DNA from 3 places in the Neobacillus sp. NPDC093127 genome. Region 3 is predicted to be linked to each of the others. Evidence: riboswitches for the same ligand, from Rfam matches in the RefSeq annotation. Region 3 holds a riboswitch; each other region holds the start of a gene.

What was found. A riboswitch is a leader RNA that binds a small molecule or an ion and turns the genes downstream of it on or off. The one in region 3 is predicted to bind S-adenosylmethionine.
Region 1: another riboswitch for S-adenosylmethionine. It lies ahead of mtnK (S-methyl-5-thioribose kinase); the one in region 3 lies ahead of ACIQCO_RS04865 (methionine biosynthesis PLP-dependent protein).
Region 2: another riboswitch for S-adenosylmethionine. It lies ahead of ACIQCO_RS17145 (homoserine dehydrogenase); the one in region 3 lies ahead of ACIQCO_RS04865 (methionine biosynthesis PLP-dependent protein).

What each region holds. Positions count from the first base shown of each region.
Region 1 covers NZ_JBIVOP010000001.1:623,430-629,137, reverse strand. The annotation lists gene ACIQCO_RS03125 (thiamine pyrophosphate-dependent enzyme) at 1-1,667, shown strand, start outside; gene ACIQCO_RS03120 (ATP-binding protein) at 1,832-2,959, shown strand; gene mtnK (S-methyl-5-thioribose kinase) at 2,996-4,180, opposite strand; SAM riboswitch class I at 4,286-4,441, opposite strand; gene ACIQCO_RS03110 (pyridoxal phosphate-dependent aminotransferase) at 4,682-5,708, shown strand, end outside.
Region 2 covers NZ_JBIVOP010000012.1:151,580-157,287, forward strand. The annotation lists gene argH (argininosuccinate lyase) at 1-307, shown strand, start outside; gene ACIQCO_RS17130 (ROK family protein) at 404-1,294, opposite strand; gene ACIQCO_RS17135 (ATP-binding protein) at 1,393-1,602, opposite strand; gene ACIQCO_RS17140 (galactosyltransferase-related protein) at 1,910-3,031, shown strand; SAM riboswitch class I at 3,298-3,407, shown strand; gene ACIQCO_RS17145 (homoserine dehydrogenase) at 3,483-4,715, shown strand; gene ACIQCO_RS17150 (glycosyltransferase family 2 protein) at 4,820-5,708, shown strand, end outside.
Region 3 covers NZ_JBIVOP010000002.1:337,696-343,403, reverse strand. The annotation lists gene ACIQCO_RS04880 (sugar transferase) at 1-359, opposite strand, end outside; gene ACIQCO_RS04875 (polysaccharide biosynthesis protein) at 374-2,194, opposite strand; gene ACIQCO_RS04870 (helix-turn-helix domain-containing protein) at 2,858-3,220, shown strand; SAM riboswitch class I at 3,280-3,396, shown strand; gene ACIQCO_RS04865 (methionine biosynthesis PLP-dependent protein) at 3,511-4,623, shown strand; gene metC (cystathionine beta-lyase) at 4,623-5,708, shown strand, end outside.

The DNA.
Region 1 (5,708 bases), on a different contig from region 3:
CAACTGATTACAATTTTATCAGGGATCCGCAAAAACCAGTAACGATTGGTGCCCATATGAGCGGTGATGATTTCATCAACAATCATTTCCAACAGTCAGAAGCAATCTACAATGCCGGTGAGGTATTTAGAGAAGTTGCTGCCGAATATGCAAAGCTTTCCGGCCGAGAATATCCTGTTCTTGATTTATATAAAATGGAAGATGCTGATGTCGCTTTATTCTTATTAAACTCTGCCGCCGAATCGGCTAAGGATGTTGTGGATCAGCTTCGTGCAAAAGGGATAAAAGCAGGTGTTATCAGCCCGAATATCATCCGTCCATTCCCGTCGAAGAAAATTCGCGAGGCCCTGAAAAATGTGAAATCATTATTGGTGGGAGAACGTGCTGATTCTTACGGTGCCAATGGTCCTAACTTAACCCATGAAGTAAAATCAGCACTTCAAGATGATAAAGAAAACCAAACCATTGTTTTAAGCCGTGTCTTTGGCCTCGGCGGTAAGGATTTTTATGCAACCGATGCGCAAGCTTTCTTTGATATGGCCATTGACGCAATGGATAAAGGAAGAGCTGATAAGCCGTTTGATTACTATGGTCATGTTCAAGGTGATCCGGAGAAAATTCTGAAGCCAGTCATTATGCCGCAGCATGGAGATGCATTTAAAACAGGCTTAATTGATGTGAAAATGGATGAGGAAACAAATAAATTAAAAGTGAAAATCCCGCCGCTTCGGGCACTTACAGGCAAACCGAAACGGATTTCCTCCGGTCACGGGGCATGTCCTGGATGCGGCATATTCGCTGGTTTGGAATTATTCTTTAAAGGCATCGAAGGCGATGTCGTTACCCTATTCCAAACAGGCTGTGCCTATGTTACAACAACTGGTTATCCAAACACATCACATAAGCAAACGATGATTCACAATCTCTTCCAAAACGGTGCAGCCACATTATCCGGTACGCTTGAAGCATTTATGGAACTGAAGCGCCGCGGTGAAATCGAGGTAGCTGACGATGCTACGTTTGTTATGATTACTGGGGATGGCGGAATGGATATCGGGATGGGTTCGGCCATTGGTACGGCTCTTCGCGGACATAAATTAATTATGCTTGAATATGATAACGAAGGCTATATGAATACAGGTTCACAAATGTCTTATTCGACACCAATGGGGCATATGACAAGTACTTCTGGTGTGGGAAATACACAGCGAGGTAAAGCCTTCCACCATAAGGATACAGCGCAAATCATGGCTGCAACCAATATACCGTATGTATTTACAGGTTCAGAAGCCTTCCCGCAAGACTTGGTGAAAAAGGGTGCTAAAGCACAGTGGTATGCCCAAAATGTAGGGACTGTGTACGGGAAACTCTTAATCGCTTGTCCTTTAAACTGGAAATCGGACGACCGATTCGGTACAACAATTGTTGAAGCTGCGGTAAATTCCTGCTTCTTTCCGCTTTATGAAGTAGAACAAGGTGAAACAACGATTACCTACAATCCAGAGGAAAAGAACAAACGGATTCCACTTTCTGATTGGTTAAAATATATGGGTAAAACAAAACATCTTTTAAAAGATGAAAACAAACCTATTTTAGAAGAGTTTGAAGCAGAAGTAGAAAAAAGATGGCAGCGTCTAAAAGCGAAGCATGAAAATCCTATGTTATAGGTAATGCAAAAACGTAAAGCACACAAGTGCTTTGCGTTTTTTTACGGTCATGGTCATTAAAAATTTGCTTAACGTGCGAAAAGGATTTTTCTTGTTCGATGTAGAATATATGACTTATAATCCTATTTATTGGACGATTATTTATGTTCGCGGGGTGGCTATAAGTGGAGAAGCAGATCAAACAGGAAAACGCTTTACCTCTTAAAATTAGTGAAATGCGGAAGATGGAAACTGATTTGCAGAAGAGCGAACAAAGGTACAGACGGATTTTTGAAGATTCCATCGATGGCCTTATTTTATGGGATAATCAGCATCATATCGTTGATATTAATTTGGCTGGTGAAAAAATGCTTAGCCTCCCAAAGGAAAGATTAATCGGACTGCGGTTATACGACTTATATACCCATCATGAAAGCAATATACAGGAAATAATAAAACATTTTGAACAGGTTCTCAATGATGGGCATAGTACCTCTATAATCATGGTAGAAAAAGAAGGTGGAAAAAAAAGGTACTTTGAATATTCCTCAAAAGCGGAAATCGTTGAGGGGTTGAATTTTACCGTTTTTAAGGATATATCGGAAAAGATGGAAATGCAGGAGCATCTGCGAAAATCAGATACCTTAAATGTGATTGGCGAACTAGCGGCAGGAATTGCCCATGAAATTCGCAATCCGATGACAGCCTTAAAAGGTTTCATCCAATTACTTGAAGGCAGTATCATGAAAGAGCATTCGATGTATTATCAGGTTATTACCTCGGAGCTTCAGCGAATTGATTCGATTATCAATGAATTTTTGATTCTTGCTAAACCGCAAGCAACTAGGTATGAAGAGAAGGAAATAACTCAAATCATGAAGGAGACTGTCGACTTGCTCACTGCACAAGCGGTCCTTCACAATGTTCAATTTGTTACGAACTATAATGAACAGCTTCCACCTATTTTTTGCGAACCAAATCAGTTGAAAAAAGTCTTTATTAATTTAATTAAAAATGCCATTGAGGTTATGCCAGAAGGCGGGAATATAACCATTACTATTAAGAAACTTGCGGATCGAATGAGTATCTCGATTGAGGATGAAGGATGCGGAATACCGAAAGAAATCATAAATAAGCTTGGTGAACCATTTTATACAACTAAGGACTCAGGTACTGGCCTTGGATTAATGGTAAGCTTTCGCATTATTGCAGAACATAAAGGAACCATAATCGTTGAAAGTGAAGAAGGAAAAGGGACGATTTTTCGGATCACCCTTCCAATTGACGATAACAATGTTGCAATACCAAAGTAAAAAAGCAATCCGAATAACATCGGATTGCTTTTTCGATTAAAGGAATCCTTTAACCGTACCAATAAAAGCTCCAAAATTCTTGATTTCTTTCCTTTGTTTGATAAGGATTCCTCCAAGCTCCAACGTTTTACGTTTGGCAGCTAATCTGGTTTGCTCCTCATTAATACTATCTAAATCGGCAACATGTGCGAGTCCAATGGTTCTCCGAATTAGCTCACAGCCAGCAAAACCAAGAGCATCCTCGAAAAACTTAGCTAAATTGTAGTGTAAGAATACGGATGATAGTGCTAAATGTTCCTTATTTTCAGTGTTCCAAAGGCGTGTGAATTGTTCTTCAAATACATTCCACACTGTTTCAAGATGATTGATAAAGAGAGCTTGTTTTTGCTCGTTCACTAGGACTTGGAAAAGGAGATTCGCAAATATCTGGCCAATATCAAATCCGGCGGGACCATAAAACGCAAATTCGGGGTCAATAACTTTTGTTTCCGAATCATTGGCAAAAACACTTCCTGTATGCAAATCTCCGTGAAGGAGAACTTCTGCTTCTGTTAAAAAACTTTTCTTCAATACGTTCACATGAAATTTCAGTTCCTCATCTTTCCAAAGTGCCTCAACTGTACTACGCAAGCCAGCCTCGAAATCGTTGGTCTCTGCATCAAAGAATGGATCGGTGAAAATTAAATCCTCGGTGATTTTGCAAAGCTCAGGATTGATAAACTGCTGAACCTGTTCTTTTTTTACAGATGGACTTAATCCATAATCGGATGTGAAAAAGAGTGTTCTCGCCAGATATTCACCCAGATGCTGGGAAAGAAGCGGGTAGGTTTCCCCTTTAATAAATCCCTTTCTCGCAATCAAAAGATGGGAGAGGTCTTCCATGACAGTCACGGCCAGTACATCATTAGTATAGTAAACCTCTGGAACATAATTTGGAGCAATAGAACCGAATATTTTCAAGGCATCTGCTTCAATCTTTGCCCTTTTAAGTGTCAATGGCCAGCTTTCGCCTACAACTTTGGCATATGGAAGAGCTTGTTTGATGATTACGCCTTTTCCGTTCTTTTCGTCGACAATATGAAAAACTAAATTAAGATTCCCATCACCAATCTCCTTACAGGAAAGTTTAGTGTTATCAGAAAAAAGGTTTAATGCTAAGGCTATCTCTGTGGCGGTAGTTTCGGTTAATGGCTGATAAGTTGTTTGCTTTAATAGACTCATTTCTATAAATCCTCCTAATTAGTGGAGGCTTATCTGTGCTAATTTCTGCACTAAAAAAGCCTCTTTCTCATCTGAAAGAGGCTAGAAGACGGTTACTCTTCGCACCTCTTATCTCTCAGAAAGACAATCCTTCTGTTGGAATTAGCACCGTGCCTGTTAGGGGGTTTTCCCCGGCGCGAATAGGCGCCCCATTTCATAATGGTTTTCCGGTCGGTTGCTGGGCTTCAAAGGGCCAATCCCTCAGCCAGCTCATGATAAGAGTAAATAAAGTTTTCAGTTTTTTTCAATCTGATAAAAACTATACCAAGATTATGCAATTGGTGTCAATATTTTTTATTATAGCCACAAGCCAATCCGTCCAAAAGATAAGAACAGGGAATCTTTAATTTCATGAATCTTCACCTCTTTTGAAATTTTCTCTTTACAAGCTAGTATAAAAGTTATAACATTTGTCACTAGAAATTCAACAATAATTTGAAAATAAAAAAGCAGGTGAGAACGATGAAGCAATTTCAGTCATCGGAACTATTGAAAAGTCTACCAAAACAATTTTTTGCAGGTCTTGTTAAAAAAGTGGGAGAATATATAGCCGCGGGCCATGATGTGATTAACTTAGGACAAGGCAATCCAGATCAGCCAACACCGCCGCATATTGTCGCAAAGCTTCAGGAAGCCGCGGCCAATCCGCTCAACCATAAATATTCGCCCTTTCAAGGATTTGGTTACTTAAAACAAGCTGCTGCAGATTTTTATTTAAGAGAATATGGTGTGACCATTGATGCAAACAAAGAAGTGGCGATTTTATTTGGCGGTAAAGCGGGGCTGGTCGAGATTCCTCAGTGTTTATTAAACCCAGGCGATACCATCCTCGTTCCCGACCCGGGTTATCCTGATTATTGGTCAGGCATTGCCCTTGCACAGGCGGAAATGGTTACGATGCCTTTAAGAGCGGAAAATGGTTTCTTACCGAATTATCAAGAACTGGATTCGGCTGCTTTATCAAAAGCAAAATTAATGTTTCTCAATTACCCGAATAATCCTACCGGAGCAACCGCGAGTATGGAGTTTTTTACGGAGACTGTCAAATTGGCCAATGAAAATGATATTTGCGTCGTCCATGATTTTGCTTACGGTGCGATTGGCTTTGACGGTGTAAAACCGGTTAGCTTTTTACAAGCAGATGGAGCGAAGGAAGTGGGAATTGAAATCTACACGCTGTCGAAAACCTATAATATGGCGGGCTGGCGAGTTGGATTTGCAGTGGGGAATGAAACTGTCATTTCCGCAATTGAACTTTTGCAGGACCATCTATACGTCAGTTTATTTGGAGCGGTACAGGAGGCGGCTGCCGTTGCATTAACGGGTCCCCAGGATTGTGTAAACGAACTTAATGAACTGTATGAACGGAGGCGAAATGTGTTAATTACTGGCCTTCAATCGCTCGGTTGGAATGTCACCGCCCCAAAAGGCTCATTTTTTGCCTGGCTTAAGGTTCCGGATGGATATACATCTGAGGAATTTTCAACCA
Region 2 (5,708 bases), on a different contig from region 3:
AAAGGCAATCAACAATGACTTTTCCAATGCGACAGATATTGCCGATTACTTAGTCCGAAAAGGGCTGCCATTCCGTAAAGCCCATGAAGTGATTGGAAAAATAGTTTTGTATGCGATTCAATCTAACAAATTTTTGCTGGATTTAACGTTCGAAGAATATCAGGAGTTTAGTCCCTTATTTGAAGACGATATTTACACAGTTTTGGCTCCTGAGCATGTAGTTGCGGTTCGTAACAGCTTTGGCGGAACAGCCCCGGAACAGGTATCTAAGCAAATTGCGCTGGCAGAAGGGAAACTACAAGAATAAGTGTTGTGAAATGCCCGCTAATTGGCGGGCATTACTTCTTTTAACATTTTTATATTTAAGGATGTTTTAAAACTAGATAAACGTTACTAGGTAATTTTATCCACCTTGCTTTTGGATAAAATGGTACATTGCTCCAATCATTCCTGCATCATTTTGATACTTACAACTTTCGACAGGGACTTTAATATCTTTCCACCCAGGAATCTGGTCAAGTTTATTGTTAATATTACCCAACAAACCTTGTTGGGCAATTACTCCGCCACCAATTAAAATTTTTTGAGGGTTTAACGTTGCTGCCAAGTTATAAATTCCATAACTAATGTTTCGAATCCAGTCATCAAGAAGTTCTTTTACCGAACTATTATGGCTGGATTCTAAAAAAACTGTTTCTCCTTTAATGTTTTCATATTCACTAATACTCTTTAGTTTTTTATAGGACTTAATTAAGGCATAAGTAGAAGCATTGGAGTGCAGTATATCCCTGCCATCGTTTCTGGCTTGAGTAATCATAAAACCAAATTCACCACCTCTAAAACTGTGACCATGCAAAAGTTTCCCGTTAATAAATATACCCCCTCCTATTCCAGTACCAATTGTCATACAAATAAAATCGGTACATCTTTTTGCGTTACCACTTATTTTTTCTGCTAAAGCAGCACAATTTCCGTCATTTTCAATTTCAATCGGCAGCCAAATTCTTTTTTTTAATAATTTTTTAAGATTCTGGTTATCTAGTGCTTTTACCGCGCCGCCTCTTTCTGAGTAGCCTGTATGAGGGTTAATAAAGCCAGGTAAACTAATAGCTACACCGCTAACATTATGATTGTTTGTATACATGTAAATGATATCTTCCATTTCTTTTAAAAATAAGTCTAGATTTCTACCCTGGGTATCGAAGCTGCCTTTTGAAAGAATAGATCCATTCGCTAGTAATAGTCCGTGCTTTACTTTTGTCCCGCCTATATCAAAGCAAATATACTTTCTCACTTTCCTTCCTCCTAATCTGCGAATTGTTGTTAGCTTGAAGGAATTTTTTGCTATATGAGCTTAAAAATGGTTCCTTCATCTGAAACTGGCTTCTGGAATTATTTGTATATTTGTTTTAAAACATTTTCAGATAGTCGCCTCAGCGCTCTGTTACGTTGTTTACAAGTTTCATAATCAGTATCTACATGGAATATTTCCAAAGTAAGTCCAAATTCCTTCGCAACACGTACCCAACCTTGCTTCTGAAGAGTTTTACTGTATGTTGATTTTCCACTTAATGGCATCCCGCACATAATGCCCAATTTCACTTTCCATCTCTCCCTAATCAGATACGCATCAGCTATCTACATGGCAGCGACAATTAAATTTCACATAATCAGCATGTCCTTCTACCTTATAAAATGCAATTGCGCTTGAATTTGAAAGGGACAATAAACTATGTTGCAATTCCAAATGATTTAAATAAATTCCTCATAAAGCAAATGCCAGCGGTCAGCGAGAAACTAATCATTCAGCGAAAGCATTATACATGCCGTTTCCATCACAGATCCATTCACATACAGTAAGAAATAACTAGAATATATAAAAATTTTTATAATAAAGGAGAGAGTTGCAGTGTTAGAAAACGTTTCAATAATTGTACCTTTCCAAACTGACAATGGTCCAAGAGCGAAGGCTTTTGAATGGATTAAAAGATATTATGCTCGTATGATGCCCGAAGCTGAATTATGTTTGGGACTAATCAATGGCGAGGACATTAATAAATCTAAGGCTGTAAACTTGGCAGCTAAAAAAGCAACAAAAGATATTTTTGTAATAGCTGATGCGGATGTTGTTTATAACTCCAATATTATTGTGGAAGCGATAAAATTACTTGATAAAGCAGCATGGGTAGTCCCTTTTACTGAAGTATATAATATTGAATGGCAAGGTACTGAAAGATTACTTAAAACAAAACCAAAGTGGCCAATTGATGTAAAGTATGAAGAATGTAGTAAATCAAATTGGGTTTATGAAGGATTTGCAGGAAAACTCTTTGTCATTCCTCGAGTAAACTTTGAAGCAGTTGGTGGTTTTGATGAACGGTTTATTGGTTGGGGGGGTGAAGATGATGCGTTTTCACATGCTGTCCGTACGCTTTGCGGAGAAATCGTAAATATTAAAGGGAAATTATTTCACTTATGGCACCCTAGTTCAAACTATCAAACAAATCCACATGGTAAAGCGAATGCTGAGCTTCTCGGTCGCTATATCCATGCAAGTGGAAACAAGAAAAAAATGACCAAACTCATTTATGAACGGAAAAATACTTTAGAAAACATTGAAACTAAAAATAGTGGTCATTTGAACAATCGTGATAATTTAGACGGTTATAAAAATGAATTAATTGAATCCCTGCATATTGAAAATAAACATAATACAAAAAAATATAAAAATAAGAAATATCCATGGTATGAAGATAATCCAAATAATTATACAATTTCCATTCCAATCAAAAGTATGTTTGGTAACCTAGAGCTTATTGTCCGGTCAGGTTCTTCTTTGACCCATTATTGGCAAGACTCTAATGGAAAGTGGCGTAAAAGTAAGACGTTTGCTAAAGGTGTAACGGGAAAACCTCTTTTTTTTGAAAATAATTCAGGGCAATATGTAGTAGTCTGTAAATTAAAAACTGGTGGAGTTGGATTTTGGCTAAGAGACAACAAAGCACCTGGCTACCCTTGGTCTGTACTATGACCAATAGCCAATTTTTTTTTGCTTGAAAATATAGGTATTCTCCCTTATCAATCACTCTTTATAAAACATATAATGACGATGAAGTACATTGTGTTTCATAAATCAAGAATCTGTCTTGCTAAAGAGATTAACTTACCTATAAATTTAGTTCGGTTTTTATCAAATTGCACCAAATTTTTTAGATGTGGATTCGCAATTTATTGACACTTCAAATTATTTCGACTAAAATGAATTCTAATAATAAAATGGTGACGCATAAATTTATACTCTTATCGAGAGCGGCGGAGGGACTAGGCCCGATGAAGCCCGGCAACCATCAAGGTAATCCTTGAAAAGGTGCTAATTCCAGCAGGTTATTTAACCTGGAAGATAAGAGGAGGAAACTAACCCTCTTCTTATGAAGAGGGTTTTTCTCATTTGATCATTAAGCCATTTGAAAGGGTGGATATACATGTCAGTAATTAAAGTAGCAATTCTTGGTTTTGGAACGGTTGGTGAAGGAGTATATAGGACGATACAATCCCATGCCGATGAGTTAGCAGCTGTCTTGGGAAAAAAGGTTGAAGTGGCTGCAGTCCTTATCAAAAACAAGCATAAAGAACGGGAGATTAGAGAAGGGGTCATGGTTACGAACAATTTTGCAGAAATCCTTGAGCTGCCCCAGCTTGATATTGTGGTCGAAGCCATTGTCGACAAAGAACCAACATTTACATTTTTGAAAAAGGCAATCGAGCGCGGCTGTCATATTATCACTGCCAATAAAGAAATGTTTGCCCACCACGGGAAAGAGTTGTTAAATCTTGCGGAGGAGAATCATGTTTCCTTGGGCTTTGAAGCAACGGTCGCAGGGGGAATTCCGGTCATTCAAACGCTAAGGCAGTTATTAAAAATAAATCGTGTCCAGCAAGTCCAAGGCATTCTTAACGGGACATCGAACTTTATTTTGACTGAAATGCGCGTGAAAAAGCAGTCTTTTGCTGAAAGTTTACTGGCGGCACAAGTGAATGGCTTTGCGGAGGCAGATCCAACTAATGATGTTGAAGGCTATGATGCTTTTTATAAAACGATGATCCTGAGCCGTATCGCTTTTGGGGAAGAACCAAATTGGCAGGATGTCGAGCGGGAGGGGATTACTTCAATAACAAGTGGATTAATTGAAGCCGTTGAAAAATTAGGTCTTCGATTCAAACATATTGCCAGCCTTACTAGGGCAGGAGGTCTAATAAAGGCGTCAGTTAAACCTGTTCTTGTTGGAAATGAACATCCATTCTACCATGTCGAGGGAGTAGAGAATGCTGTAAATGTTTTCTCGGATATTGTCGGAAGAATCACCCTCCAGGGGCCAGGCGCTGGAATGTATCCGACTGCCAGTGCAATAATTGAAGATTTGGTGTATGTCTGTCAAAGTCATCCTGCCAAAAGGACTGTAACTCCGGCTCCGGCAGCCATTTCTGTATCGGAAAATCCGCAGGAAAAAGAAACTTGGCTTGTACATGGATTTGCCAAAAAACAGCTAAATCCTTCGATTTTATGGATTGAACAAGCTTCTGAAGAGACGTATATCATCCAAGCGACTAAGAAAGATGTTGAACAGCTGGTTAGTCAACAAAAGGCACTATGCTATTATCCAATATTGGGAGAATATGAGTTGGAAACGAAAGATAAAGCATTAACAGCACTTTAATCCAAATTGGTCATTCTAAATCGCTTATGCGCCACTCCGCTCCTTTTCCCTATAAAATAGAGCATGAATTGCTCTTTTATAGGGAGGAGTTTAGTCAAATTAAAATGACATTCATATATTGTGAAAAAGCACGACTAATTGGACTGGTTATTTTAAAAAAGAAAATGAAGGAGTATGTCATGTCAGGAAATAGCTATAAATGGTCAAGAAGTATCCTAGGGAAGAGAACCGAAAAAGATTTGCAAAGTCCCCAAAAAACCCTAATTTCAAAAAATAACACCACCCAAGATATTGAAGTCAGTATCATCATTCCATCCCAAAATAGATATCCGCTAAATTTATTTACCCTCTACTCTCTCGAACTTCAAACCTTTAATCCCGATAAAATGGAAGTGATTCTTATTGATGATGCTTCAACAGACCAAACGAAAGAAAAACTATTAAACTATACACCGCCCTATCATTTTAAATATATTTTCAGCAATGAAAAGCTTGGAAGAGCGAAGGGGAGAAATTTAGGTATTCGTTCCGCAAGGGGGAGAATTCTTATCTTTCTTGATGCGGAAATGATAACAGAACCTGATTTTGTTGAAAATCATTATAACTATCACCAATCCAAAGATAACGTGATCGTGTCTGGAGCCATGTATACTAAAGCGCTATTTTCATGTATTTTCCCCGATTTCTCAAAGCGAAAATTAAACACAATCGCTGACTTAGCAAAAAATAATCAAGAAATATATCGTCGATTCCAAGCGTATAAAACTCCATTTAAAGAACCATATCCATTAATAGAAAAAAGCGATATTACAAGAAAGACTTTCAAGGATTTAGCGTTTAAAGGCTACCCATGGTTACAACAAATAACTAGAAATTTTGATGAAAAGTTAACCGGTTTTGCGTTTCCGTGGATGGTATTTATTACTGGTAATGTCTCTGTCTGTAAAGATTTCATCGTGCAGGCAGGGGTGTTTGATGGAGACTTTTACCACT
Region 3 (5,708 bases):
TCTTCTGTATATAATGGAAGATACTCCATTAATAATGGTCTAGGTCCCACCAAGCTTACATCACCTTTTAATACATTAAGTAGTTGTGGGAGTTCATCAAGACTATACTTCCTTAAAAAGGCTCCAAAAGGAGTCATTCGTTGAAAATCAGGCAGAAGCCGTCCATTGCTATCCTTCCGTTCATTCATACTACGGAACTTAAGCAGGTAAAAAGGCTGCCCATTCAATCCCGGTCGAAGCTGCTTGAAAATGATCGGGGATCCAAGTTTATATTTGACCAAAATGCCAATGAATAAAATGATTGGGGTAAAAATAGCTAATAATAATAATGAAATAAGGATATCCAGCATTCGCTTCATCTAACTGCCTCCCCTTACATTAAGACTGACAATTTTTGTTTCTCTTCTTTTTGGTTGGCTAGAAACAAAAGGCTTTCTCTGATTTCCTCTTTTTCCAGGTTTGGATATGTTATCAAAAATTCTTCGATTTCTTGGATATAAAGCTCCGAAGTTTTGCCAATATAAATTTTGGGGTAGATTTGTTCATCATGTACCTCATCTTCTTTTAATAGTTCTTCGAATAGCTTCTCCCCAGGTCTTATCCCGGTAAAATCGATCCCGATTTCATCAACAGAATTTCCGGATAATTTGATTAAATTCTTGGCAAGGTCAACAATTTTCACCGGTTCTCCCATATCTAACACAAAGATTTCCCCGCCTTTGGCAAGGGCACCAGCCTGGATGACAAGTCCAGACGCTTCTGGAATCGTCATGAAGTAACGGACCATATCAGGATGGGTAACAGTAACAGGACCCCCCTTTTCTATTTGCCTTTTAAATAAGGGAATCACACTTCCGCTGCTTCCTAGGACATTGCCAAAACGAACGGCGACAAATTTGGTATTGCTTCTTCTATCCTCTGATTGAATGATCATTTCTGCCAGCCTTTTCGTGGCTCCCATTACGCTCGTTGGATTAACAGCTTTATCAGTCGAAATCATCACGAATGTTTTAACTCCATTCAAGCTGGCTGCATTTGCTGCATTGATGGTCCCAATCACATTATTCTTCACTGCCTCTTCAGGGTTGTGTTCCATCAGTGGGACGTGCTTATGTGCAGCCGCATGATAGACAACATCCGGTCGATAGATTCTCATCACTGCTGCCATTTTAGCGGCATCTTGTAAGTCGGCAATTTCCGTTATAAATTCAATCGTTGATTCTCCGAAGCATTCCTTTAGTTCCATTTCAATCGAATAAATACTATTCTCACCATGTCCTAATAGAATCAATTGTTCAGGTGAAAAAATAGCAACCTGTCGGCAAATTTCCGAACCAATCGATCCTCCCGCACCGGTTACCAACACCTTTTTTCCCGTAATGTATTTTGATATCGCGGCAATATCCAAATGGATGGGTTCCCTGCCTAAAAGATCCTCCACTTGGACATCACGAAACTGACTAACAGATATCCGTCCTGTTACTAAATCCTCAAGCATCGGGAGTATTTGCGTTTTTGCAGAAGTCTTTGCACATTCTTGAAAAATAATATTTAACTCTTTTCTACTTAAAGAAGGGATGGCAATAATAATGTTCTCGATTTGCAAATCTTGAACTTTCTCTTCTATCGTACTTACCCCGCCGAGGACCGGGATTCCTAAAATATCTAATTTTTGTTTATTCATATCATCATCAATAAATCCTACAGGAAGAAGATGGGCCTCTTGACTTTTTAACAGCTGCCTGGCCACCATTGCTCCAGCTGAACCAGCCCCAACAATGAGTGTTCTTTTTTTATTCTGATTTCTTTTCATAAAGGAATCGCGGTACACCCTCCAGCAAAACCGAGAACCGCCAATTAACAAGATATTAACTGACCACGTTACCCCCAGAAGCCTAAAGGGGATCTCATGGAGGAGCAGCTGCGTCAATAATCCTGTCAAAAGTATGGAAGATGTCACAATTTTAACGATAATTACTAATTCTCCGACACTAGCATACTCCCACGCCTTTTTATACAGCTTAAAAACTAACGAAAAAAAGTGATGGCTAGTCAAGATGGATAGCGTGAGGACCATCATTGGAACATGAAAGACATAAGAAGCATCGACCAAGAACCTGCTGATAAAAATGGCTGATGTGACAATACAAGAATCTACCAAAAAGAACATAGACATCCTTTGCCGATAGGTCATTTTCTCGCTCCTTTAATTTCTATTAATGATAAAAAGATTAAAAGCTTTGATTATAGCGGCTTTCTTAGCCATTATCATCAAAACCATTAATCAATTGGTTTGGGGCATCTAACCCCTCCTCACATCACACTCTTGACGACTAGCGTCTAAGGTTATAAACCCACAGTATGACCGAGTGCCTTCATTGATAGCGGTAAGAAGGCGTCACCAAAATTATATTTTAAAGAACGCATTGTCCTTCATAAAGAACAAGCAAGCAAAAAAAGATTGCCTTTACCAGGAATAATTTTGCATGAATAACTAAGCCGATAATCTGTATACCCTTATATTAATTCTTTATATAGAACAAGTCAATTCATTATTATTATTACATTTCAATAATTATTAATGGATTAAGTTTTTAAAAAATCTGTGTCATCCTTGAATTTTAGCGAAGTAATTGGATGTATGTTTCCTCTATATAATATTTACGCACTAGCAAAATATATCTGTTTATTAAAATTTATCTTAACCCAATAAATTAATTCTTTAAAAAGAACGATTTGTGGTTTATAATATCAGTAATGTGACATAGTTTCATTAAATTTATTCGAGTATTCTGCAACTGATCCTTATGCAATCATTTATACATACACATTAAAATTTGTTTAAAAGGAGAAGCCTATGATTGGAACACGAATTAAAGAAGTACGAGAGCAAAAGGGATATACCCTTACAGAACTTGCTGACCTTGCCAATGTCTCTAAATCTTATTTAAGCAACATCGAGCGGAGTCTTAATAAAAATCCATCTATTCATTTTCTAATGAAGATTGCCAAACCATTACATGTTTCAATTGAATATTTATTGACTGGAATCAATCAATTAGAATCACAGTGGAATGCAAACGGGAAGGAACTTCTGGACAAAGAGTGGCAGGGAATAATCGAAAAGGCTATTATCGAAGGAATGAATAAAGAAGATTTTATCGAATATATAAATTTTATTAAATTTAAAAACTGGGAAAAAAACAATAAGTTTGATTAAAACAGATTGACACACCGCTTTCAATGTAGTAAATTTTATAAATAATCTAAATAAATGATTTCTTATCAAGAGAGGTTGAGGGAATGGCCCTGCGACGCCTCAGCAACCATCAATGGCTTGTCCATTGAAAAGGTGCTAAGTCCTGCAAATTAGTTTGCTAATTTGCGAGATAAGAAGAATGACTTTTTTGTAGTATTTACAAAAGCCTTCTTCTTATAGAAGGCTTTTTCTATTGGAAAAGCGGAGTCGCTCGCGATTAACCATTCCCATCATTAAAGGAGAGTGCATCCATGTACAAAATTGAAACGAAACTTGCCCAAATTGGAAATCGCAGTGAAACTGTGACTGGAACGGTGAATCCGCCGATATATTTTTCAACAGCCTATCGCCACGCGGGAATTGGGCAATCGACTGGCTTTGATTATATTCGGACTGGAAACCCTACAAGACAAATTCTTGAAAAGGCAATTGCTGATTTAGAAAACGGTGAACAAGGATTTGCCTGCAGTTCAGGTATGGCTGCCATTTTCACGGTGCTTTCTTTGTTCCAATCTGGTGATGAATGGTTAGTGAGCGAAGATTTATATGGCGGCACCTATCGTTTGTTAGAACAAGGTTTTAAGAAGTGGGGCTTAAAGACGCAATATGTGAATACCTGTTGTCCGGAAGAGGTCGAACGGAGAATTACCCCTTCCACAAAGGCCATCTTTCTAGAGACCCCCACAAATCCCCTGATGCAGCAGGCAGATATTGCCGCGATCTCAGAAATTGCTAAGAGGCGCGGTGCTTTGCTGATCGTAGACAACACCTTTTATACTCCGTTATTGCAGCAGCCCATCCTGCTTGGAGCCGATATTGTCATCCATAGCGCAACAAAATATTTAGGCGGCCATAATGATGTGCTGGCGGGCCTTATCGTTGCCAAAGGAAAAGAGATTTGTGAAGGTTTAGCCCTTCATCATAACGGGGCCGGCGGTGTGTTAAGTCCGTTTGATGCTTGGGTGTTAATGCGCGGGATGAAAACATTAGCGCTTCGGATGGAACGCCATGAGAAAAATGCAAAGGCGGTTGTCGAATACCTTTCCAACCATGAAAGTGTTGCAGATGTTCTTTATCCTGGTAAGGGAGGAATGGTGTCATTCCGATTGAAAGAAGAAGCTTGGGTAAATCCATTTCTTCAAAATATCGCTCTGATAACTTTTGCTGAAAGCCTTGGCGGCACGGAGAGTTTGATTACCTATCCGGCAACGCAAACCCATGCCGATATTCCTGAAGAAATTCGCCTTCAGCAAGGAGTCGACAATTGTTTATTACGTTTTTCCGTTGGAATCGAGGATGCCGGTGATTTAATCCAAGATCTGGATCTTGCTTTTGCTAAAATGAAAGAAGGGGTGATTGCCTAATGGCACGTGTTGAATATAGCTTTCAAACAAAACTCCTTCATAATCAGCACAAGGTCGATCCAACTACAGGGGCTGTAAGTGTACCAATCCAACATGCCTCTACCTTCCACCAATCTGATTTCGATCAGTTTGGCAAGTACGATTATGGCCGCAGTTTAAATCCGACAAGGGAAGCACTGGAGGATGTAATTGCGGAACTCGAGGGCGGGTTAAAAGGATTTGCCTTTTCTTCAGGTATGGCCGCGATTTCGACGGCATTCCTTCTGCTTTCAGCAGGAGACCATATTGTTATTACCGAAGATGTTTATGGCGGAACGTTCCGGATGGTTTCACAAGTTCTTCCTCGGTTAGGAATTGACCATACATTTGTCGATATGACAGATTTAGACGCAGTAAAGCAGGCGATTCAACCAAATACAAAAGCTTTTTATATGGAGACACCCTCTAACCCATTAATGAAAGTCACGGACATTGGAGCCATTTGTGAGTTAGCGAAGGAAATCGATGCGATCACTTATCTCGATAATACGTTCCTTACCCCTGCCCTGCAAAAACCGTTGGCGTTAGGAGTTGATGTTGTCCTCCATAGTGCGACCAAATTTCTATCAGGGCATAGTGACGTGGTAGCAGGACTTGCCGTCGTGAAGGACGAAGATTTGGCTAAACGATTAGGCTTTTTGCAAAATGGGTTCGGGGCCATCCTCGGAGTTCAAGATGCCTGGCTTGTTTTAAGAGGGATAAAGACACTTCACGTTCGTTTGGAACAATCGCAAAAATCAGCTCTTAAGCTAGCAGAATTTTTAGATGCTCATCCGCTCGTTGAAAAAGTATATTATCCTGGCCTTGTCAGTCATCCACAATATCAGATTCAGAAGGATCAAGCGGGTGGTCCGGGAGCTGTCCTATCCTTTGAATTGGCTGACGAAGATGCACTTCGAATCTTTCTTGCTAACGTAAAAATACCTGTTTTTGCCGTCAGTCTCGGTGCGGTTGAATCGATTTTATCGTATCCAGCTAAGATGTCACATGCGGCAATGCCGCAAGCAGAAAGAGAAAAGCGCGGCATAAAAAACAGTCTGATTCGT